3 regions of the Desulfitobacterium sp. LBE genome follow, and region 1 is predicted to be linked to each of the others. Evidence: riboswitches for the same ligand, from Rfam matches in the RefSeq annotation. Region 1 holds a riboswitch; each other region holds the start of a gene.
The links. A riboswitch is a leader RNA that binds a small molecule or an ion and turns the genes downstream of it on or off. The one in region 1 is predicted to bind cyclic di-GMP.

Region 1 (7,795 bases):
AAAATCCCCTACTACAACCCTGACCGGGCAGCTACCTATGACGGCATTCGCCCCAAGGGCATCGTTGAAAAATGCACCCTGTGTGATCACCGCCTGGCCAAGGGAGAAATCCCCTACTGTGCTGCTTCTTGCCCTGCTGATGCTCGAACTGTTGGTGATTTTGATGACCCCACAAGTGAAGTTAGCCAGCTAATCGGCAAGTATGGTTATAAGCAATTAAAACCAAATGCCGGCACTCAGCCCAAAGTATTTTACATCAGGAACTTCCACCATTCATAAAGATTCATGAAAAATTGCAAACGGGTCAAAATCGGCCCGTTTGCACAATGCTTAATTGAAAGGTTGGGTTAGGAATGGTTACTCACCTAGATACTGGCACTATAACCCAAGCAGCAAACTCCTATAAGCTTCTCTCCTTGCTGTATGGTTTCCCCTCTGAGGCAATGGAAGAAGTGCTATCCCTTCTTAAAGAAACTCTTAAAGAGCATAGACCTGATTTGATTCCTGTGGTATCCGAAATGGAAGACTACCTTGTTGGCATAACAGATTTTGAAGTTCTGAAAATAGAGCATGCAAAATTATTTGTTGGACCTTTTGATCTATTAGCACCACCCTATGGCTCAATTTATATAGATGGGCAGCGCAGACTCATGGGCGATTCCACTATTAAGGTATTAGAAGCCTATGGAGACGCTGGGCTTAAGTTATCTGATGAATTTAAACAACCTCCTGATCACATTATTACTGAGCTTGAGTTCGTCTATTACCTTATAGCGAAATACCTTGAGACGAAGGATAATCAATGGCTTACTATGAAAGATACTTTTATGGACAAATATCTAAAGTCTTGGATAGCTGACTTTACCAACAGAATTGAAGAAAATGCCCAAAGTCCTTTTTACAAAGGATTAGCAAATTTAACTTTAGAATTGGTCAGCTAATTAAGACATTAGATAAATATATGGGGTTAAGCAGAGTGCTGAGTAATGTTAACAGCATAGACAAAGGCCAGAAAAAACGACATAAATGTGCCGTTTAATCTGGCCTGTTTTATATCTTTTCATAAGGTAGTGATTGCATTCTGGAATGCCAGATCCGTTCAGCCGTGCAGCCTATTGTGAGTGGAAATAATTCGCGTTAAGAATATATTTGTTGGACTAATTTCTTCATATTGACGCTCTTCGATATGAGGCGTATAATAGACATATCGATAAAAATGGATATGAGGTGTCGACATGAATATGGAAAATAAATATCAAAATAACGCAAAAGTCTTTAAAGCGCTTTGCGATCCGAATCGGCTGATGATTATGGAAATGTTGCAAAGTGCTGAGAGATGTGCCTGTGAAATCCTTGAGGATTTGCAGATCGGACAATCAACCTTATCACACCACATGAAGATTCTCTGTGAATCAGGACTTGTGGATAGTCGGAGAGAAGGAAAGTGGATGTACTATTCTTTTAATAAGGAGGGGTGTGAAGCTGCAAAGAATCTGTTGGCTGAAATAACAAGTCAAAAAGAAAATAATAATGTGGGAGGTCGTAAATGTGAATGTTAAGGCTCCAGCGAAGTTATCTATTCTCGATCGCTTTCTAACTCTATGGATTTTTCTTGCCATGGGGATAGGGGTGTTAGGGGGATACCTCTTTCCAGGCCTTGCTAAGACTTTAGAGAGTATGAGTACTGGTACGATTTCATGGCCTATAGCCATCGGTCTTATTATTATGATGTATCCACCGCTGGCAAAGATAAAGTATGAGGAAATAGGCAAAGTAGCCCAAAATAAAAAGGTTCTCCTACTGTCCTTGGTTCAAAACTGGATAATCGGCCCTGCGTTGATGTTTATCTTGGCTGTCTTATTGTTACCTGATATGCCGAATTATGCCATTGGTCTTATTATTATTGGTCTAGCACGTTGTATAGCCATGGTTATTGTCTGGAATACGTTGGCCAAAGGAGATAATGAATATTGCGCTGCTCTAGTCGCCTTGAATTCTATCTTCCAGATCCTACTGTATTCGGTATATATATATTTCTTTGTCACCGTCTTACCTCAATGGTTAGGACTTTCCTGGGGTGGGCAAGTGGTTCATGTTGCCATGGGGGATGTAGCTAAGAGCGTTTTAATCTATTTAGGAATTCCTTTTGCAGCTGGTTTTTTAACCCGATTTATTTTCTTAAGAATTAAGAACAAAGAGTGGTATGAAAAGGTCTTTATTCCTAAAATATCGCCTCTTGCTTTAATAGCTTTGTTATACACCATTATTGTGATGTTTGTCTTAAAAGGACAATTTATCGTGGCACTTCCTTTTCATGTGGTTCGTATTGCCATTCCGCTGTTAATCTATTTTGCCATTATGTTCTTGATCAGTTTTTATATGTCCTATAAGCAAGGTGTCAACTATGAGCAGACAGTAACCCTTGCCTTTACCGCAGCCAGCAATAACTTTGAGCTTGCCATTGCTGTTGCAGTTGCTGTTTTTGGAATCGCATCGGATCAAGCCTTCGCAGCCGTTATTGGGCCACTCGTTGAAGTGCCTGTGATGATTGCTTTGGTTAATCTCGCTTTTTACTTTAAGAGAAAGTACTTCGATAGAAAAGGGGTTGCAAATTCTAGTATCTAAAGAAAAGAAAAATAATGTTTGGGTATTAAATAATTTTACAAATAAATAGGAGTGATTAAAATGAAGAAAATACAAATCTTTGAACCGGCGATGTGCTGTCCTACAGGCCTTTGTGGTGTCGGCGTTGACCAAGAACTCCTCAGAATTTCAACGGTCCTCAGTGCCTTGAATAAAAAAGGTATCGAGGTTGAGCGATTCAATCTTACAAGTGCCCCAATGGAATTCGTTAATAATAAAACCATTAATGACCTCCTTAATACTAAAGGAGTCGATGATCTACCGGCTATCGTACTTGACGGGGAAATTGTCTTAACAGGAAGATATCCTTCCAATGATGAATTTTGTAAAATTTTGGATTTACCCAGTGGAACTTTAAACGAAAAATCTAATCCATTTGAAGTCACTACCAAAAGTAGTTCAGGTTCCTGTGATTGTTCAGATGGGGGATGTTGTTAAAATGAAGGCATTTACTCCTGAAAAGATTAAATTGACAAAATATCTTTTCTATACGGGTAAAGGTGGTGTCGGCAAGACTTCAACAGCCTGCGCTACCGCGGTGAGCCTTGCGGATAATGGCAAAAAAGTTTTGCTTATTAGTACTGATCCTGCCTCCAATCTTCAAGATGTTTTCAAAACTGATCTTAGTAATAAGGGTGTGGCAATTAAAGAGGTACCTAATCTTGTAGTGGCTAACCTTGATCCTGTACAAGCGGCTGATGAATACCGCGAAAGCGTGATTGCACCTTATCGGGGTAAACTTCCCGAGGTCGTTATCAAAAATATGGAGGAACAGCTTTCAGGGTCTTGCACCGTTGAGATTGCAGCTTTTAACGAGTTTTCGCAATTTATAACGGATGAAACAATGCAAGAAGAGTATGATCATATCATTTTCGATACGGCACCGACAGGTCATACGCTGAGAATGCTTCAGCTTCCCTCGGCGTGGAGTCAATTCATCAGTGAAAGCACGCATGGGGCATCTTGTTTAGGGCAACTCTCTGGTTTGGAGAGTAAAAAGGAAATGTATAAAAAAGCTGTAGAAACCTTAGCAGACGGTGACTTGACAACCCTTATTCTGGTTTCGCGTCCCGAAGAAACTCCGCTAAAAGAGGCTGTGCGAGCGTCGAAGGAGCTGGCGGATTTAGGAGTAAACAATCAAGTATTGATATTAAACGGAGTCCTTGCTTCCTATGATGATGCAATTTCCGAAAGTCTTTATCTCAAGCAACAGAAGGCACTTGAAGAAATGCCAAAGGGTTTACAGAACTTACTCACCTATACGGTGCCACTCAGAGCGTATAATGTCACGGGGATAGAAAATGTCCGAGCTTTGCTCACCCAGGATAACTTGATTATTCATAAAGAAAGAATTCAGGAAGAAACCATTCCGCAGCTTAAAGATGTCATTGATGATCTGCATGACACCCATAAAAAGGTCATTTTTACGATGGGGAAGGGCGGGGTCGGTAAGACAACGATTGCAGCGGCCGTTGCCTTGGGATTATCGGAAAGAGGGAAAAAGGTGCATCTTACGACCACAGATCCTGCGGCCCACCTCCGATTTGTCATCAATGAGAAGAGCGGGATTACCTTAAGCCACATTGATGAGCAGGCAGAACTCCAAAAATATCAAGAGGAAGTCCTTTCTAAGGCAAGAGAAACAATGTCGGAGGAGGATATTGCCTATATCGAGGAAGACTTGCGTTCTCCTTGTACCCAAGAGATTGCAGTATTCAGAGCGTTTGCCCAAATTGTCGAGAAAGCCGAAGATCAAGTGGTGGTTATCGACACCGCGCCGACAGGGCACACTTTACTTTTACTGGATTCCACCCAGAGCTATCACCAAGAAATTAAACGTTCACAAGGCGATATTCCGGAATCGGTGAAAAAACTTCTTCCGAGACTTCGCAATTCAGAGGAGACGGAAGTCATCATTGTTACCCTTGCGGAAGCTACACCGGTCTACGAAGCGATGCGTCTTGAAGGAGATTTGAAACGGGCAGGGATTGCGACGAAATGGTGGGTTATTAACTCTTCTCTGTATCGTACAGGAACCACCAACCAATTATTGGCGGCAAAGGCAAGCCATGAGATCGAGTGGATCAATAAGGTCGATGAACATGCAAAGGGGAATTTTGCTGTGATCCCGTGGAGCGCCGAAGACATTAAAGGAGATAAACTGCTTGAACTCTAATTTTCACCAATGACTAAGTGAGGGAACTAATAATGAGTAAAGTAAAGGTTGCTTTTGTCTGTGTACACAATTCTTGTCGTTCACAGATGGCTGAGGCTCTGGGTAAAAGATTCGCTTCAGATGTTTTTGAGTCGTACTCAGCCGGTACCGAGACAAAGCCTGCTATTAATAAAGACGCCATTCGGATCGTAAAACAGCTTTATGATATTGATATGGAAAAGACTCAAGTTTCCAAGTTGATTCAAGATATCCCAAAGCCGGATATTGTGATTACGATGGGGTGCAATGTTAATTGTCCGTATGTACCGTGTAAGTACCGAGAAGACTGGGGTCTTGAAGATCCAACAGGAAAAAGCGATGATGAGTTTATCGAAACGGCAAAAGTCATCGAAGATAAAGTTTTGAAACTTAAAGAACGGATAATGAGCGGTGAAATTAGTGCTTAAGTATTAAAAAAGAATTATCTGGCTTGGACACTTGGATTCTAATCCCTGATACCAAGGTATTATTGTATGGTGTGCTGCTGGTAAAGGGATCGTTGGAACGACCGAAATCTTAAATCCTCTGGCCATTGCAACTCGATAAAGCGATCTCTCATCGAACGCTGATCTTACCCCAGTTGGGTGCACCGGGCGTAAGTGCTCATGAGGTAACCCGGCATTCTGGGTTGAAGGTTGTTTACGGTTCGATAGAGGCCATGGCAGAGATGTGTTTAGTAAAACTGAATAAAGTCAAGGGCAAACCTGCCTAAAGGCAGGGACGCAAAACCGTAGGATCTAAGGTGCTTAAAAGGCGCTATGATAGCCTGGTTGCCAATGTTGCAAGCCTGTCTTTTAGACAGGCTTTTGTTGTATATGCTTTACAACATTGATTAATGCTTCTCAGGTCTGCCTTTTGCTGACATTTGTACTTGGCGAAAGGGGGCCTCAGGATTCATTGCCGCGCTTACCGTTATCAATTCATCAGGAGGTCGAAATAAAGACAGAGCACTTTGTCTATACGGCCTCCCATCAATTCAATACCGCCGAAAACCAGCACTTCGCTTATTGCAAAGTGCTGGTTTTTTCTTAGCGGTTAATTTCACAATATTCAGGCAATTGGGTGCGAAAAACTTTACATGCTGCACCGCTTTCTGCAAAAGCACATCAGTTCCGAATTGCCGCTCACCTCCGCTTGTTCTTCATTTCCAGATTTAAAAGATCGCGAAATGGAGGACAAGCCGATGGCTAAATTAGAAAAAAGGGTGAACTATCGTAAACAGTATCCCGGTTTAAGCGATGAACAGATTGAGGCACTGGAAAAAAGCGACCGCAAGATGGAGTACCAACAATACGACCTGAAAGCAGAGCGGTACCGGATTGACTATGTTAAGCGGACCGTTGCATTCGTTCCCAGCCGGGAAGACTCCTATGAACGGCTGCTGGAGGAAAACCGGCAGTTTGCCGATGAGCGGGTAAGCGTAGAGAATGCTGCAGTGAAAGCGGTCATGCTTGAGAAAATGCAGACTTGCCTGGAACTCCTGGCACCGAAGGAAAAGGAGCTGATCACTGAGCTGTTTCTTAAAGGCAAGAGCGAACGGCAGCTGTCAAGGGAAACCGGTATTCCTTATATGACCATTCATGACCGGAAGATTAAGATTCTGGGCAAATTAAAAAAACTCATGGATAAGTAAAAATAGTTCCGTGCAACCCCCTCACTCAACGTGGAAATAAGTGAGGGGGTTTCTTTATGCCCTTTCTGTTCTTTGAAAACTAAAAATCCGGCAGCATAAATACATGAACTGTCCAGCCGTGCTGAGCGGCAGCGACGTTGACAGGCGCGCCAAGACTACCTGCGGATGGGTGACAGGTATCCGTCGAACCGATGGCATCGAAGGCGACGAGCGGGAATGCCCGGTCATAAAACAGCCCGTGGTGGGCTGTTTCGCAAGGAAATGGACAGGGATAATGCTACTTCCGTCCAGCCACAGCCCTGCTGCAAGCAGGATCAGGCAATGGGGGCGGCTCGCAGAGATCCTGGGAGAGGTGAGATTCCTATGGTGTTTGCTTAACCGGCAGACTGTTTATGCTGCCGCCCTGTAAGAATCATGGATTCTTTTGTGCTTCGGGAAGTAGTGTCGAATAGAGGCACGGCAACTGTTTTGGAAATGAAGAACAAACTCATCACTTTGATCTTAGATACTGCGCGGCGGGGCTTAAAAGTTCCGCCGTGTAGAATCTAAGCTAAATCTTATATATTGGTGGGATAAAAATGACGGATGATAAACAAAAGGCCTGGGCTTACCTGCGAGTTGGAGCTTCCGGGGATGCAAATTATTGCCTGAAAAAGCAAAGCGAGGTACTCTCGGACTATGCTAAATGGCAGGGATATGAGGTCGTCGGAATAGCTCAGGATATCGGCAGTGGCCCGGATTTTAAGCGCAACGGTCTGGCTATAGTGGCGGAAGCCGCTGCTGCAGGCGAGATGAAGGCTCTGTTCATTGCAAGTCTTTCCCGGCTTGGCAGGGATGAAGTTCCAACCATTGACTTTCTCCGGCGGCTGAATGAACAGGGCATTAAGATTTTTTCGGCCAAAGAGGGTGAGATCAATGCTGCTCTCTTTAAGATACTTTCCCCGCAAGTGGTTGACGCTTTGATGAATTTAGCGAATCCGCGAGTCCTGGAACATCCTTATTTAGTGGCTTATTCTGAGCGGGATGACATCTACGTTCCCCATGTCTTAAAGGTAACTCCGAAAAATATCGCAGCCTTTATTGCTCAAAGTACGACCGGAGAAGGAGGTGACGTGCTTATCACCACACCCAGTGATGTGGCCGTTATTTCAACCCATGATGGCGTTATCGAATATTGCTCGGATCGGGATTTTTTAGAAAATAAACTACTTCCTATGCTTACTTCTATGCAGCAGGGGGATATGGAGATCCCTGATGTGGAGGAAATGGCTGAGGGAGGTGTTCTTGATTCCCGGCAGGAAGCT
Region 2 (7,795 bases), 1.7 Mb from region 1:
CTAAGGGGGCGGTAATTCTTGATTGAGGTCGGTGAATTCATACGCGCCATACGAAAAAGGCGCAACCTTACAACCACCCAATTGGCGGATCAATTGGATTTGAGCAACGGCTATATCAGCTTGATTGAGAGGAACATCGTCAGCCCTTCCCTGGCCACTCTTAAAAGAATTGCCCAAGCGCTCAGTGTCCCTCTGGAGTCCTTCTTCTTGGATCCGGATACAGAAATTATTTATAGTTATCTTAAGAAAGATGAACAGCAGTACATTCCTGCTGAAGGCAGAAATTGGCACTTACTGATTGATCATTCTAAAACCAATCTTATGGGTGCCTTTGTTGTGGACTCAACGGCTGTGGATAAAAACGTCTATTCCCACCAAGGTGTGGAATTAATCTATGTTCTGGAAGGCGAAACTTCGCTTAACATAAGTAAAGAGGACTATCAGCTAAAGGCTGGGGATTCTTTATATTTCGATGCCTCGATTATGCACTGGGATAATAAAAAACCCGATGTGCCACTGAAACTTATCGTAATAGCCACCCCGCCGGAAGGATTCCATTTTTAGTTCTCAGTATTTTATAGAAATATGAAGGCTCTAAAAGCATTACGAAGCTTTTAGAGCCTTCTAAACATGTGCCAAGGATTAACAGCCTTTAATCCGCTCAGAGTGAGTGTAGATATTCATGCGGTTTTCCCGGACAAATCCGAGCACAGTGACTCCCAGTTCCTCCGCAAGCTTAAGGGCCAGATCGGTAGGGGCTGATACCCCAATGAGGATAGGGCAGCCCATCTTGGCTGCCTTGATCAGGATCTCCGAAGAAATCCGGCCACTAAAGACAATTACTTTTTGGGAAATATCCGTTCCATTGAGAAAAGCATGTCCATACAATTTATCCAGGACATTGTGCCTGCCGATATCCACGGCACAATAATCCAAGGAACCTTGGGAAGCTAAAGCCCCCCCATGAACTCCTCCGGTAAGATGAAACAGTTCCGAATTGTCTTCCAACAAATTGATATAGTGGCTGACTTCCTGGGCGGTAATGGTGTGCCGGCTCTCTACTTTCTGAGCCAATCGGGCATCATTAGCAAAATAAAAGGCACTTTTCCCTTTGCCACAGCAAGAAGTGAGATAACGTTTCAGAAAAAGGTCTTCACTAAGGGTTTGTTCCACTGACGTTTCCACCCACACAAGTCCTTCCCTTTTATCCAAGGTAATCTTCTTTATCTGATCAGGATCTTCGATGATCCCTTCCGAACCGAGAAAGCCTATGACCAATTCCTTCTCTTGAGTGGGCGTACAAACCATGGTCGCAAATTCTTTACCATTAATAAAGACTGTGAGGGCCTTTTCGATGGCAACCAGTTCTTTGACCACTTCTTTATCGGTTCCTATAATTTTGATGACCTGAGTTTCTGTAGTGCTAGCTAAATGGCCGCTCATGTCATTCTCCCCCCTGCAAAAATCTTTCCACCCTTGCTTAGGTCATCTTCTATTCTATTATACGACCTAACGGACAACTTTACCTTTTTGCACTTTTATTCTTTTGCGGTAATCTTTCAACTTCTCTGAAAAATGAAGGAGAGTTATTTCCTTGTTTCCAAATCGCCTCATTTCTTCTTGTCAAAATCATGGTATACTAGTACTAAATTCAGACAAAATATGTTCCAAGGTAATCACAAGGGGGTATTGGCAATGAAGGTTCAGGATATTATGCAGACCAATGTTATTACAATTTCGCCGAATACGGAAATTAGGGAAATCGCTAAGCTGCTGTGTGACCATCATATTTCCGGAGTCCCGGTCATCGACCTTTTCGGCAATTTAATCGGTATTGTCAGCGAAGGGGATCTGCTGCATAAGGAGACTCATCCCCGGGTTCCTGAAGCGGTAGGATTCCTGGGTGCTCTGATCTATTACCGCGGTGTCAAGCAATATGAATCCGATCTAAAGAAACTGGTTGCCCTTAAGGCCTCGGAAATAATGACTCATGAGGTTATAACTCTTGATAAAGACGCCTCCATTGAGGAAGCCGCCTCTCTCATGATCAATCACAATGTGAAACGGTTGCCCATCATGGAAAACGGCAAAATGGTCGGAATCATCACCAGAAAAGATGTCATTAAGGTTCTTATCGAGGAGTAGCCGTTCTTTGCCAAATTACATAGCCCACACAACAAGCAGCCCGCCGCTTCCTTTTGGGACCCGGCGGGCTGACTTTATCAATGAAAGAAGTCATGGATTAACCAATTCATAATAATGCTTCCCCTCGGAGTTCACCCGCTGGGCCTCTCCTTTGTACACCAGATGCTCCAGATGAGCCATAGCTTCACCTGAGGCAAACCACTTCTGGGTAAGGGGAAAATCATTCCAGCTCTTATAGCTCAAATCCCAATGCATTCTTGCCGCTGTCTCTATGACTGATTTTTGGCCATCACGCAGAATCCCGGTGATTTCCTCAAGTCGTTCCTGATGATGAATGATCAATTCATCAATCCGTTGCCGATGGTCTTGAATAAGACTGCGATGAGACGGAAACACCCAGTCAATTTCAAACCGGCGAATTTTGTTCAGGCTCTCCATGAAATTTCCCAGGCTATCGATTTTGTAATGCCAAAAAGTAATATTCGGGGTAATTTCATTCAGGATATGATCCCCGCCCAAAAACAGCTTATGCTTTCTTTCGTATAAACCGATATGTCCGGGGCTATGGCCTGGAATATCGATCACTTCGAACCGATAGGGACCCACTTCTAAGCAATCCCCTTCTTGCAATGGGGTGTATGCAAAGGGTTCCTTAGGGGCTATGTCGAAAGCCTCAATCTCTTTCATGCCGATTCCCTGGTTCAAATTAAGACCCTCACTCAAATGCCCCAGCACCTGTTCAGGAGAGGTTCTGAAATTATTGAGCAGAATACCGTCTTTCTTTCCGATATAGACCTTACACCCTTGTTTCCACAGATAGTCAGCCAGCCCGGAATGGTCCACATGCATATGGGTCAGCACCAAATCTGTCCGTTTCAGGTCGATGCCTGACGCTCTGATTCCTTCCATCAGAGCATTCCTACACTCTTCCCTATTAAACCCTGTATCCAAAATCAAGGAACGGCCTTGAGAGGGGATAATATAGCTATTTAATGCCTTCAGTGGATTTTTTGGCAAGGGTATTTCATTTAAGTAAATCTGGGGGTAGACTTCCCGAATCATTCTTTTCACCTCAATATTTAAAAAATTAACTATTCCGATTATTCTAACACAACTATCCTGTGATTCATAGACATACGCTCTACTCTACCACGACAAACGCATGAAAAATATCATTAATAAAAAGCAAAAAGCATGGTAAGATCTTCCTAAGGAATAGGAGGAGATTGCCATGAAGGAACTATTCAAAAGAATAGAACAGATCAACGACCCAAGGCAGGCCCACAAAACAAAGCACAAACTCATGGACATCGTGGTTATCGTCTTATTTGGAATGCTGGGGAATGCGGATACATGGGAAGAAATACAGATTTTTGCAGTATCCCATGAGGAGCTATTACGTAACTATTTAGACATCCCTCATGGAATACCGTCCCACGACACACTACAGCGAGTGATGGGCTTAATTACTCCAGAGACCATGGGGGGAATACAAGCAGCATGGAATGACATGTTAAGCCGCGGGGAAGGAGAAAAGCTCAAGAAAATCATTAATATCGACGGAAAAACCATGCGCGGAAGTAGGGTCAATGAAACACGGGCTCTGCATGTCGTGTCTGCATGGTCCAAAGACGACGGAGTATGTTTTGGACAAAAAACAATCCAAGAAAAAGAAAATGAAATCCTAGCCATCCCGGAATTGCTCAAGACTCTAAGCCTAAAGAACAGCGTGATCACGATAGATGCCATGGGAACTCAAACCAAGATTGCAGAACAAATCGTAAACCAAAAAGCGGATTATGTCTTAGCGGTCAAAGAAAACCAGGCCAATTTATATAAGGACATCGCGCTTTACTTTGAGGAAGAAGAGTTTAAAAAAGGGTCAGGACATACAAGAACCCTAGAAAAAGCCCGGAGTCAGATGGAAAAGCGGGACTATTATCAAAGTGAAGATGTTTCATGGCTAGCGGACAAAGAACGATGGAAAGGGCTCAAGAGCATAGGAATGGTCGTCAAAACCATCGAAAAACAGGGAAAAGTCACAGAGGAAAAGCGATATTATATCAGCAGCCTGCCTGTCCAGCCAGAACTCTTTGCCAAAGCAGTGCGAGGACATTGGGCCATAGAAAGTATGCACTGGCAGTTGGACGTAACCTTTCGAGAGGATAACAACACAACCTTGGATAAAAATGCAGCATTAAATCTGAATATATTGCGGAAAATGTGTTTGCCTATCTTGAAGCTATTAGATATAGGAATGAGAGCTTCATTGAAAAGTAAGCGGTATGCCTTTTGTTCCAATCCTGCCAAATATATGGGTCAAATTCTCAGTATGTAATTTTTTAATGGGCATACATGGAGCTATGTGGATAAAGATTTTCATGCGTTTGTCGTGTCTACTCTACCCTCTTAAAAATTCTCCAACTGTTAGGGGAGAAGATGTTGTGAAGCTAAAACTTAGCCCTTATAATAGAATGGATGATAAAGCCTTAAATATTTCGATACTTAAAATAGCATAGCCTGTACTTTAGTGATTCGACAATAGCAAACCTGGCGAAAGCCAGGGACGCAAAGCTATGGGTCTTCCTGGATACACTCCTGATGATCGCCAAGCTACCGAAGCCTTAAGCTTTAAACACCTTTGTCGCCAGTTCACATGGCGACTTTAATTTTATACTGTTTTTATAATTTTTATTAAGATGATTTTGAAAGGAAGAACGTTCAATGCGTCAGTTAAGCATAAACAGGCTTAAGGAAGGGGATATTCTAGGGCGAACAATCTATGCCAATGATGGCCGTGTACTCCTGGGGAAAGGGATGGCTCTGACCAAATCCTATATAGACCGTTTAAAAACCCTTGGCATCAACATTCTCTATATTGACGATGAGGTAAGCAAGGATATCATCGTAGAGGATATTATCTCTGAAGAGCACCGGCGGGAGGCCATGGCGTCCCTGGATAATGCTGTGCAGGCTGTGAAAGTGGGAAAAGACTTTGACGGTTTTAATGTCAAAAGGAACATTGACAATATTATTCAGGATATCCTTTTCCAAAAGGATATCTTCATCGGGTTAACAGATATGAGAACTTACGATAATCAGATTTTTGCCCATTCCGTCAATGTTTGCGTTCTTTCCATCGTACTGGGTAAGGCCCTGGGCCTGGATCGGGAAAATCTTGAAGGGCTGGCCATCGGTGCCTTGTTCCATGATATTGGCACTGTGAAATTGCCCAAGAAGCTCCTAAGCAAGCGAGAACCCTTTACTCCCAAGGAAGCGGCTCTTTACCAAACTCACACCAATCACGGTTTCGATATCCTCCGGACAAAACGGGAGCTGAATTTGTTGAGTGCCCATATTGCCTTCCAGCACCATGAGCGTCTCAATGGCAACGGCTATCCTCGTAAGCTCGAGGGAGATGCCATTCACCAGTGGGCTCAGATTGTCGGCATTGCTAATTTCTATGATAATTTAGTGAATGACGGTCCAGGACATACCCGCATTCCGCCTTATGAGGCCTGCGAAATTCTTATGGGCAGTGCTGAGAAGTTTTTCCCTAAGGATCTCGTGATTACTTTTCTTAAGCATATTGCCGCGTATCCCACAGGCTGTACCGTAAAACTGAGTACCGGAGAAACAGGTATTGTCGTCGAGCAAAATAAGAGCCTGCCTATGCGCCCCATCATCAGGGTTTTAGTAGCCGATCAAACCCTCTCCCGTGTCCAAGCGAAAGAATACAATCTCGTCGAGGAACGGACCCTTTTTATCGAATCCATTCTGGAGTAATACTCCTCCGGTGTTTTAGCGTTACCGTTATCACATTGCCATGTCCTCTATCAGCATCTGTCCGAAAGAAACGACCGTTTCCCGGTGGAATACCGGGAAACGGTCTCATTTGCATTAAACCAGAGCAGGATAAAGAAAACTTGGACGGTTCCAGAATCTCTGCTTGGCCATGGCCTTGATAAATCTGCTTGCAAACTCCGGACCTGAATCCGTTACGATCCCCTCATCAGCCAATAAGCCCAGCGGTTTCAGTACAGCATCACCCTTTTGAATGATGCCGATGGGTTTGAAATGGTTGTAGATATCCGTTGTAAATTTCTGTGCTGTATACGTAAAATAGGGGGTGATATTGCCGCTTCCCACGATAAGTATCCCGTCATAGACAAGTGGGGAACCCGTTAAAAAGCTGTCATGGACTTCATAGGTTACCCCCTCGGTTCCACTGACCGTCCCCAAGGTATCGTGGACAATGACCACTCTTAATTTGGCGGCCGCCAAAGTTTCCAACACTTTGCTTACACCGGGGCCATCGAAGCCTTGAGCGAGGAAAACCGCGACGCGCAATGTATCCGGCACAAAAATCGTATTCTGCAGGCTAAGGGCCGGAGAGGACTTCGTCACCGGAGATTCCTCGACATCTGCCGGCACAGTTGTGCCTAATTCCTTGGAGACGCTCTTGGCCAATTCGGTGCTGATATGAGCAAGCACATTAACCCATTCCTGCCGGACAAAGGGTCCGCATTTGCCAAGTTCAAAGCAGTAAGCGCCGATAATCTGACGCTTTTCAACCTCACTCATACTATTCCAGAACATTTTTGCCTGAGAGTAATGATCCTTAAAGGAAGGAGCTGTTGATCTTACCTTATGTCCTTCTACGGTGTATGGATACGTGACAAACCCGCCTTGGGTGCCTGGTACCGTATACGGGCTATTATTCGCAAGCCCATTGCGATGATAAGCAACTTTTCCGCGATCAATAACCAGCCTCGAAGCGCCGTCACGCTGATTATTGGCAAATGGGCATACTGGACGATTGATCGGCAGTTGTTGATGATTGGGACCAAGCCGTGCCTGCTGGGCATCGGTATAGGAGAACAATCTCCCTTGCAGGAGCGGATCATTGGAAAAGTCAATCCCTCTCACAATATTCCCAGGGTGAAAGGCGCTTTGTTCGGTTTCAGCAAAAGCATTTTCCACATTGCGGTTAAGGATTATCTTGCCGATTCTGCGTAAAGGAATCTCTTCTTCCGGCCACAATTTCGTCGGATCTAACAGATCAAAATCATAGGCAAACTCATCTTCCTCTTTAATGACCTGAATAGCCATCTCATACTCCGGATAGTTGCCAATCTCTATATTTTCCCATAAGTCTCTGCGGTGAAAGTCAGCATCTGAACCAAGACGCTGGGCTTCATCCCAGATTAATGAATGGACGCCCAGCAAGGGCTTGATATGAAATTTAACAAAGTGGGATTTTCCATCCTTATTCACTAAACGGAAGGTATGTACCCCAAATCCCTCCATGGTTCTAAAGCTTTTGGGAAAGGCGCGATTCGAGGCAATCCATAAAGACATATGGGCAGTTTCTTTGTTGTTCGCCATAAAGTCCCAGAAGGTGTTGTGGTCTGTCTGACCTTGTGGATATTCATTGTCCGGCTCTGGTTTCACCGCATGGATTAAGTCAGGGAACTTAATCGCATCCTGAATAAAGAACACCGGCATGTTAATGGCAATCAAGTCGAAATTGCCCTCATCGGTATAAAACTTAATGGAAAAACCCCGGACATCCCGATTGGTCTCATTACAGCCTTTGGAGCCAACGACTTGTGAGAAGCGGACAAACAAGGGTGTTTTTTTATTGGGG
Region 3 (7,795 bases), 1.3 Mb from region 1:
GCTTTCCACACTGCAGGGTCCCGCCATCACGTGAATTTCTTCGCCGCCGATCTCATAATCGCCGATCTTGATAATGGTATTCCCACTCTGAAATTCACGGCTGACAAGTTTGTACGGCGCCAGAATCGGAACCACTTTCTCTACCCAAGGCAGGGCTTCCAGATCCAGGGCTTTCAGCCGTGAGCGATCCCCTACAGCACCGATGATGATCTTCTCCACCCCTTGGGAGAGGTGAATTTTGAATCCTTCCTGGCTTAAACGCTCATTGATTTCCTGAACCTCTGCCTCACCGGCTCCACGCTTTAATACGATAATCATAATGTTCCACTCCTTAACTACCATCCTACATTTTTCCACTACTCACCGGCAAGGTGAGCAAAATCTACCATAATACAACTCTACTCAACAAGATCTCTGCGTAAATTAACGGCATCCCTTAGATAAACCGGATGAATTTCTTCCTGGGTCAAAGCAGACTCCACATGAAGCAGCACGCGGATGCACATCGGCAGTGAACCCGGAACAGGAACTTCATTCAGACAGATCATAGGGACCCGGTCCCAGCCCAGCTGGCGGGCGAAAGTCGCCGGGAATGCCGCATCAATATCCTTGGTCAGGGTGAAGATGGCACTGATAATATCCGTTGTTGCTAAAGAATTGCACTTGATCATCTCCTGCAAAAGCTCTTGTGTCCCTTCACGGATGTGTTCAGCATTATTTTCTTGAATCGTAATGGCACCCCGTATACCACGAACTCTTGTCACATTGGTTCACCTCCCTTTTAGTCCTTGATTTCTTTCGGCGCTGCCCTATGTCCCAGGCCTACCGCCACCTCATCCAAATGCAATAAACCCACGCCGAAGAAAACCGCTACCGATAAATGTTCATCTCTTCTGGCAATGCCTATTTTTCCACCGATATTCAATCCCATGGCCTTGGGCATAATCTGGCTCAAAGCTTCCCGGGTTGCACCGGCAACGGCTCCTTCATCGCCATGGGTTTCTTGAATGACCCCTTCCCGTTTCGCGGCAACAATGGCTCTTTCCACGATTTTTTTAATAGCTGTAAGATATTCGCCCCCATAATCCACCGCCACAGTGCGAATGCCGTGGCGTCCGAAACCGTCCTTCAAGTGAACTTCCTCTTCACGGCTTTCAGCCATAGCCATCCGCATCGCCGCCATAGCAATTTTCTTACTTTCAGCAACCATTCTATTCATTCCTTTCCCTAAAGGGATTCCTTGGCTTAGATTAACCCATCCTTAATAGTACTACACTATGTGCTTTAGCACATTAGGACATTTTGCCTAAAAAAGAAAACAAAAAAGACACCTACGGTGTCTAATTCACTAAATCACCGTCCTACCATCCTTCCTTTATTAAATTTAAGAGTAAAAAATAAGAGAACCACAACCGTCCTACACTATGCCCTACACCAGCTGTCGGATTAGATATTAAATTATATTATATAATGCATTGGGATCATTTTCAAGACAGGAGCCAAAAGAAAAAGCAGGCCCCGCTCCCAGAGGACCTGCTCCAGCCACACCTTAAGCCTGAGTGTCTTTGACTTTCTTGATTCCGAGCACTTTACCCAAGGCAAAAGCAATGACCGCCGCAACTGCACTGAACAGTGCTCCCATCTTTGCTGCTCCCTGCAGACCCGGATCAACAAAGGCTACACCCGAGACGAATAGGGCAACGGTAAGTCCCATAGCCGCTATCACGCCGGCCACCAGGAGCTCTTTATACCCCATGCCTTTGGGGAAGGGAAAGCCGATGACTGTAGCCAAAGAACCCATGAGGAATATGCCGATGGTTTTTCCGCCGACGAGAGCAATGAGAACCAGCCAGGTGAGAGTGTTGATTTCTGAGAATTCCACCCCGGCATTGGTTAATCCAAATAAAAGCAGGCCGAAGTCCACGAATATTTTCCACTCGTGCTCAAATGTTTTCAGAGTGGAGTGATCCTGGGGATCATCTTCGAATAAGCCGAATTCCTCCCGGGGAGGATGGGGCAGGAAGGGAACGATAAACACCAGGGCCAAAGCCGGGTGAATATGCGCCAGATAAAGGCCGGCCCAGCTCAGAATTCCCCCAAAGATGATATAAGGCCAGTAGCTCTGAACATTTTTGCGTCTGAGCAGATAAGCAACCAGCATACCCGCCACAGTGAGCAATAACCAGAGGGGTGCCACCGGGTTGGCGGGATCAGGGTAGAAGAAGGCAATAATCATCAGACCGATGCCATCATCGACAATAGCCAGAAGCAGCAAGAAAGAGACTGCAGCATGCTGAGCTCCAAACACTACCCTTGCCACCAGCCAGGCTAAAGCAATATCGGTGGCTGTAGGGATACCCCAGCCTCTGGCAAACTCAGGACTCCCGATCAGGGCATTTAAACCAAGAAAGACAAGGGCTGGGCCCAGAACTCCGCCAAGGGTGGCCATCAGAGGATTGATCGCCCTTTTAAGGGGATTTAAGCTTCCTCCGGGCAGCAGGCTTTGAGTAATTTCTATCGCTGCCATGGCAAAAAAGAACACCATAAAGATATCGTTGACAAAGAAATGAAGAGATATATGGCCGATAATTTCATTGTGGACAAAATGATGGTAGTTTTCCGGCGCTAAATTAGCCCAAACAAGTGCGATAAGGACACCTAGAATTAATGGAATCGAAAACTCCTGCAAAAAATTGATGGTCTTTTTCTGCGTACTCACTGGTCTTCCTCCTCAAGTTAAAAATAATGTGTAAAATGTTCCTTATATTTTCACGCCCCACAAAAGGCGACACTGCCGGCTGCCTTATACTGCTGCTCAACCCTTTATTCTTCCCAACAGGGCAAAAAAAGCATACAAAAAGAGAGTAGTCCAAAAAGGAACTACTCTCCCCTAAGAAGTTCTAACTACTTGTAGCCTGGCGATCCTAGCCGGTCTTGCGCGACGGCCTTAGACCCATAGCTTTAGCGTCCTTTGCTTTCACAAAGTTTGCTCCAACCATCAACGATAATATAATTTTCAGATACTTTAGTATAGCATAGATAAACTGCCTTAAGCAATAAAACCCGGCAAATTTCTGCATTTTTCTTGTTTTCCATACTTCAGCGCCCGACTCTCAAGGTTTGAATATTATGCTCGATCATTAGGGTCTGATTAAGCCGCGGCTCTGTCAGGGCGGAATCTTTCTTAATCACCTGGATGCGAACAATAGCGGACACATTGGTTCCATCCAATTGAATTACTCCTGTTTGAACAGGAATCTCCAGTTCTCCCCGTGCCAACGTTCCCAGCGTTTTGCCATTTTGGATCACGCGAACCGGAGCAGCGGGGACCGCCTTGAGGGTGATCAGGGAGGTTTGGGGAATCGTTTCCTGAATCAAGTTCGGAGTGACTGTACTTGATACCGGTGTACTGTCCAAGGAGGGGGCTTCTATGTTCTGGGCCACGGAAATATAGTAACCTACAGGGTCTTTGGCTAACCCTAAGGCCATTTGAGCTAAAACCAAGAAGACAGCAGAGAGAACCACTGCCCGAATAATGACCTTCTCAAATCTAAGCAAGCCCGTGGGCGCACTATGCCGATAGTTCCTGACACGGGGTGCGCTTCTTCCGGAACGAGGAATGAACCCACTCCGCTTTTTATACTTACTAAAAAATTGCCACCGACGCATAAACTTCACCTCATCACCAGTTTATGCAACCGTGGCGGAACTAAGACATGATTCTTATCTTAGAATGTGCAGATTCTAGGTATTATGGAGTACTAGTCATCGACTAAGGCGTATTCCCCCGCCCCCCGGCCGGCCCGGTACCCCATGGCAAAGGCTGCCTGCAGGTTATATCCTCCCGTCACTCCGTCCACATCCACTACTTCTCCGGCCCAATAAAGTCCCTTAATCCTTTTGGAAGCCATGGTCTTGGGATCGATTTCTTTGACATCCACTCCGCCAGCGGTCACGATAGCTGCCGCTAAAGGCAGCGTCTCTTTGATAGTTAAAGGAAGTTCCTGCAACACATGGACCAGGTGTTTTCTTTCTTCTTTATTGATGCTATTGACCGCTTTCTCCGGGGGAATTTGGGACCATTGGATCACCAGGGGTATTAAGCTTTTGGGAAGCAGCTCATCCAGTGAGTTCTTGAATTGCTTATTCAAGTATTTCTTGAAATCTCTCTGCACTCTCTGATCCAATTGCTCCGCAGTTAAGGCCGGCTTAAGGTTAAGGGTCAAGCGAACCTTCTCCCCGCCGGCCAACGCTTCGCCTGCCCAACGGCTTAAGGTGAGAATGATGGGTCCTGAGACGCCGAAGTGAGTAAAAAGCATCTCCCCAAACTCCGTTTGCTGCTTTTTCCCGCCATACCACAACGTGGCTTCCACATTCCTTAAGGAAAGCCCTTGAACCTGCTTTACCCAATCTTCATAAGTTCTCAAGGGAACAAGAGATGGCCGTGGGGGAATCACCTTATGCCCCAGCTTTTGAGCCATCTTGTAGCCATCTCCGGCGGAGCCTGTGGCGGGGTAAGACCCCCCTCCCGTACAGACGATCACCGACTTGCCTTCAAGGACTTTCCCATTGCTTAAACGCACACCCCGGACCTTCTCTTCACCCAGGAGTATCTCTTCCACCGTCTGTCCGGTGGCCAGTTCCACCCCTGCATCCATAATATACTTGAGCAAGGCCTCAACGATTTGCTCGGCATCATCCGAGACAGGAAACACCCGCCCTCCCCGCTCAGTTTTGGTCTCAACACCATACTGAGCAAAGAAATCGCAAAGCCTTACATTATCAAATTCTCTTAAGATGCCATGGAGAAAACGTCCGTTGCCTGGATAATTCCGAATAAAATCCCCCACATTTTCTGCATTGGTCAGATTGCAGCGTCCTTTGCCGGAAATGGCAATTTTACGCCCGGGACGTTCTTTCTTTTCCAGGAGCAGCACGTCGGCCCCCTTCAGGGCGGCTTGGCCTGCAGCCATAAGTCCGGCTGCTCCTGCTCCGATCACAATAACGCGTTCTTTCTTCATTCTTAATCCTTTCTTGAATCCAATCCCTTGAAAATCGACTGTATACATCATGGATTTGTTTAAAGTTTTTGTGCTTGCCACATTCTTATGCTATATTAAGTTTAAATTCAATTATAGGAGGAATCACTATGGAATTGGATCAAAAAACGACTTTATTAATACAGATATCTGCTGCTGCAGCTACGAATGCCCTGGCCAGCCTTCGCTCAGCCGTTACGGATGCCAAAGCCTTGGGAGTGCCTAATGAAACGCTGCGCCAAGCCATTGAGCTGGCTCTGGAAATTCAGCAGCAGCCACTTTCCCATACCCAGCATTTAATGAATCAACTGCTAAGAGAACCTATTAAAAAAGGGACCTCCAAACAAGACGGCTCTTCACCTGCCCCACATGTTCACGGGCCGGGTTGCAGCTGCGGTCATCATCACCATCATAATTAGCTCCGGCTGTTTTTACACTCACTGAGAGAGAGGGGAGAGAAGGAATGTTCTGTCGCGAATGTGGTATGGAAATTGGCAAAAAAGTTAAGGTCTGCCCAAACTGTGGAGTCAAGCCGCTCCATGGAACCAAACATTGCCAAGCCTGTGGTGCGAATACTAAATCAAAGCATGAACTTTGCAAGAATTGCGGAGCGCAGCTTATTACGAAAGGGGCTGCTTTGAAAGAGGAGAATGCTCCCAAAACAGCCAAGGCCGCTTCATTCTGTATGCCGGTTGTCGGTATCATCCTTTTTTTTGTTTGGCATACCAAGGAGCCTGAAAAAGCCAAATCCATTTGTAATTGGACCATAGGCGGAGTTGCCTTTGGCATGATTCTTTATGTGTTCGGTATTGTCTGGGGAGGATTTAGTGCGGCAACAGGTTATTGAGCATGAACATAAACATTGGCAAAGCCCTGCATTATTTGTTTCTATGCCACCGTCTGCCTGAACGATCCTTCTTTTTCAGGGGACGCCAATTTCCAGTCTGTGCAAGATGTACCGGAATAGCCTTCGGCTATATCCTTGGCGCACTCCTTGCTTTGAAGTATCACCCTGTACCACTGGGAACGATCATTCTCTTGCTTATTCCCTTAGGAATCGATGGGAGTGTTCAATATTTGGGGTTAGGGGAGAGCACGAATAAACGCAGACTATTGACCGGCATTGGGGCAGGAATCGCTACTGTTTTTTTACTGGCTAAAATTATTCTGATGGGTATTAATCATGGCAGGCTCTTGTATGATTATATCATGTTTTAAATACAACAAAGCAAAGACCCTATACGGGGCTAAGCATTAAAGATGCTGTCACCGGAAGAGGAAGCACAAGCGACACACATGGGGGGTTCAGAATTATCGAAGACTAGTTTGCCACAGCGGGTGCAATGCTTAGGACTGCCCTTATGAAGAAGAATCTTGCCTGTGTAGTGACGATGGGACAGCTGCTTTGGCACAAATTCCAGGGCCTTCGGGTTGCAGATAGTGACACAGCGCTGACAACGGACACATTTATACGGTTCATAGATCAGGGTTAACTCATCCCCGTTTTCCCTTTTGGTAAGGGCTGCCTGGGGACAGATGGCCGCACATACTCCGCAGCTGGTGCAAATATTTCCCACTTGCAAAGCAGGTATGGGCATCTTATCCTGGGGATAAGCTTGCATCCGCTTTACTAATAATTGGCGTGTGCGGGGGATTGGGTAGGCTTCATCCGCAGTCAACCCCGGCAAGATGGTTTCAAGCTTCTCCCAGCCTTTCTTCCTCCACCCTCTTTTTTCCGCCGGCTCCTTTTGGGGCAGAGCAGCTCTGCTTGGGGAACCGGTTCCAGGTGTTGCCGCCTCCCCCGGTTGATCAGGGCTAACTTGAATGACGATCGGGGGATGATCCGGCCAGCTCTCATGAATGGCTTTGAAGGTTTTCACGCTTAAGGCACAGGCTTTTTTATCAGGGCACTCTGCGCATTTGCCCGTATGAATCACCACATTCTTCTCTTTGGCGGCATGGATCAGGGCCAGCCACAAATCGCCATCGATGACTCCCAGACAAGGTATCTCAAAACCCAGAGGGGCTGCCTGAGGACAATTGAGGATAATCTCCCCATGCTCCTCAAGATAGGTGTGCAGGAGATCCGTCGAACGATCCACAAAACCGTCACTGGGGCAAACTGCCATACACGCCCCACATTCGGTACATTTTTTGGCATCGATTTCACGATATTCAGAGACAGCCTGATGAGGGCAAGCCTCTATGCATAACCGGCAGGGTTTAGCGTAGGGCTTTTTAGTATTTAAACAATTCTTATGGTGATAAACCATTTGACATGTGTTGAGCATCTGCTTCACCTCTTAGTGCCACTTAATTTATTCTTTAGATTTAGTATAAACGTTTTAACTGAGAAAAGAAAGAACAGAGCCTTTTACGCTCTGTCCCAATACTTTCCTGTCCTATCTCAAGCCTAATATATAGGTGTTATTGCCTCATTTTCTTCAGTGAAGCCTTTTAAGATTTCTTCCTCTACACCGGTAAGATGAGTAAGCATATAGTTCCTGGCCATTTCCACATCCTTGGCCACAATCGCTTCATAAATCTTTTTGTGCTCCTGAAAAAGAAGGGCCGGAGTGTATTTGCCTTCATAAAGCTTCGAACGGCTCGCCTTAAGGCTATATTTCATAAGATCCGATATGGTGTCCATAAGCCGGATCATAATCTTATTCTTGGTCGCCCGGGTAATGGCGTAATGAAATCGATGGTCTGAAGAGCCATCAGAAGTAGGACTGTGTAAATCGTCCTGCAAGCGA

Region 2: linked by a shared signal. The riboswitch ahead of DESLBE_RS11540 (HD-GYP domain-containing protein) and the one ahead of DESLBE_RS19755 (sigma-70 family RNA polymerase sigma factor) in region 1 are both predicted to bind cyclic di-GMP.
Region 3: linked by a shared signal. The riboswitch ahead of DESLBE_RS25935 (Na+/H+ antiporter NhaA) and the one ahead of DESLBE_RS19755 (sigma-70 family RNA polymerase sigma factor) in region 1 are both predicted to bind cyclic di-GMP.

Annotation. Positions count from the first base shown of each region.
Region 1 covers NZ_VLKD01000001.1:4,171,679-4,179,473, forward strand. The annotation lists gene DESLBE_RS19715 (4Fe-4S dicluster domain-containing protein) at 1-279, shown strand, start outside; gene DESLBE_RS19720 (molecular chaperone TorD family protein) at 354-941, shown strand; gene DESLBE_RS19725 (metalloregulator ArsR/SmtB family transcription factor) at 1,242-1,559, shown strand; gene arsB (ACR3 family arsenite efflux transporter) at 1,549-2,625, shown strand; gene arsD (arsenite efflux transporter metallochaperone ArsD) at 2,686-3,081, shown strand; gene arsA (arsenical pump-driving ATPase) at 3,083-4,819, shown strand; gene DESLBE_RS19745 (arsenate reductase ArsC) at 4,852-5,265, shown strand; partial or broken gene DESLBE_RS27350 (acetyl-CoA synthase subunit gamma) at 5,321-5,477, shown strand; cyclic di-GMP riboswitch class I at 5,546-5,636, shown strand; gene DESLBE_RS19755 (sigma-70 family RNA polymerase sigma factor) at 6,042-6,491, shown strand; gene DESLBE_RS19760 (recombinase family protein) at 7,070-7,795, shown strand, end outside.
Region 2 covers NZ_VLKD01000001.1:2,422,132-2,429,926, forward strand. The annotation lists gene DESLBE_RS11510 (helix-turn-helix domain-containing protein) at 1-4, shown strand, start outside; gene DESLBE_RS11515 (helix-turn-helix domain-containing protein) at 19-564, shown strand; gene fdhD (formate dehydrogenase accessory sulfurtransferase FdhD) at 643-1,443, opposite strand; gene DESLBE_RS11525 (CBS domain-containing protein) at 1,696-2,145, shown strand; gene DESLBE_RS11530 (MBL fold metallo-hydrolase) at 2,236-3,207, opposite strand; gene DESLBE_RS11535 (ISAs1 family transposase) at 3,377-4,483, shown strand; cyclic di-GMP riboswitch class I at 4,679-4,766, shown strand; gene DESLBE_RS11540 (HD-GYP domain-containing protein) at 4,870-5,931, shown strand; gene DESLBE_RS11545 (catalase) at 6,046-7,795, opposite strand, start outside.
Region 3 covers NZ_VLKD01000001.1:5,448,320-5,456,114, reverse strand. The annotation lists gene aroF (3-deoxy-7-phosphoheptulonate synthase) at 1-318, opposite strand, end outside; gene aroH (chorismate mutase) at 399-764, opposite strand; gene DESLBE_RS25940 (HutP family protein) at 782-1,210, opposite strand; gene DESLBE_RS25935 (Na+/H+ antiporter NhaA) at 1,550-2,719, opposite strand; cyclic di-GMP riboswitch class I at 2,907-3,001, opposite strand; gene DESLBE_RS25930 (hypothetical protein) at 3,100-3,669, opposite strand; gene DESLBE_RS25925 (NAD(P)/FAD-dependent oxidoreductase) at 3,762-5,021, opposite strand; gene DESLBE_RS25920 (hypothetical protein) at 5,150-5,458, shown strand; gene DESLBE_RS25915 (zinc ribbon domain-containing protein) at 5,503-5,886, shown strand; gene DESLBE_RS25910 (DUF2085 domain-containing protein) at 5,889-6,257, shown strand; gene DESLBE_RS25905 (4Fe-4S dicluster domain-containing protein) at 6,287-7,330, opposite strand; gene DESLBE_RS25900 (FadR/GntR family transcriptional regulator) at 7,453-7,795, opposite strand, start outside.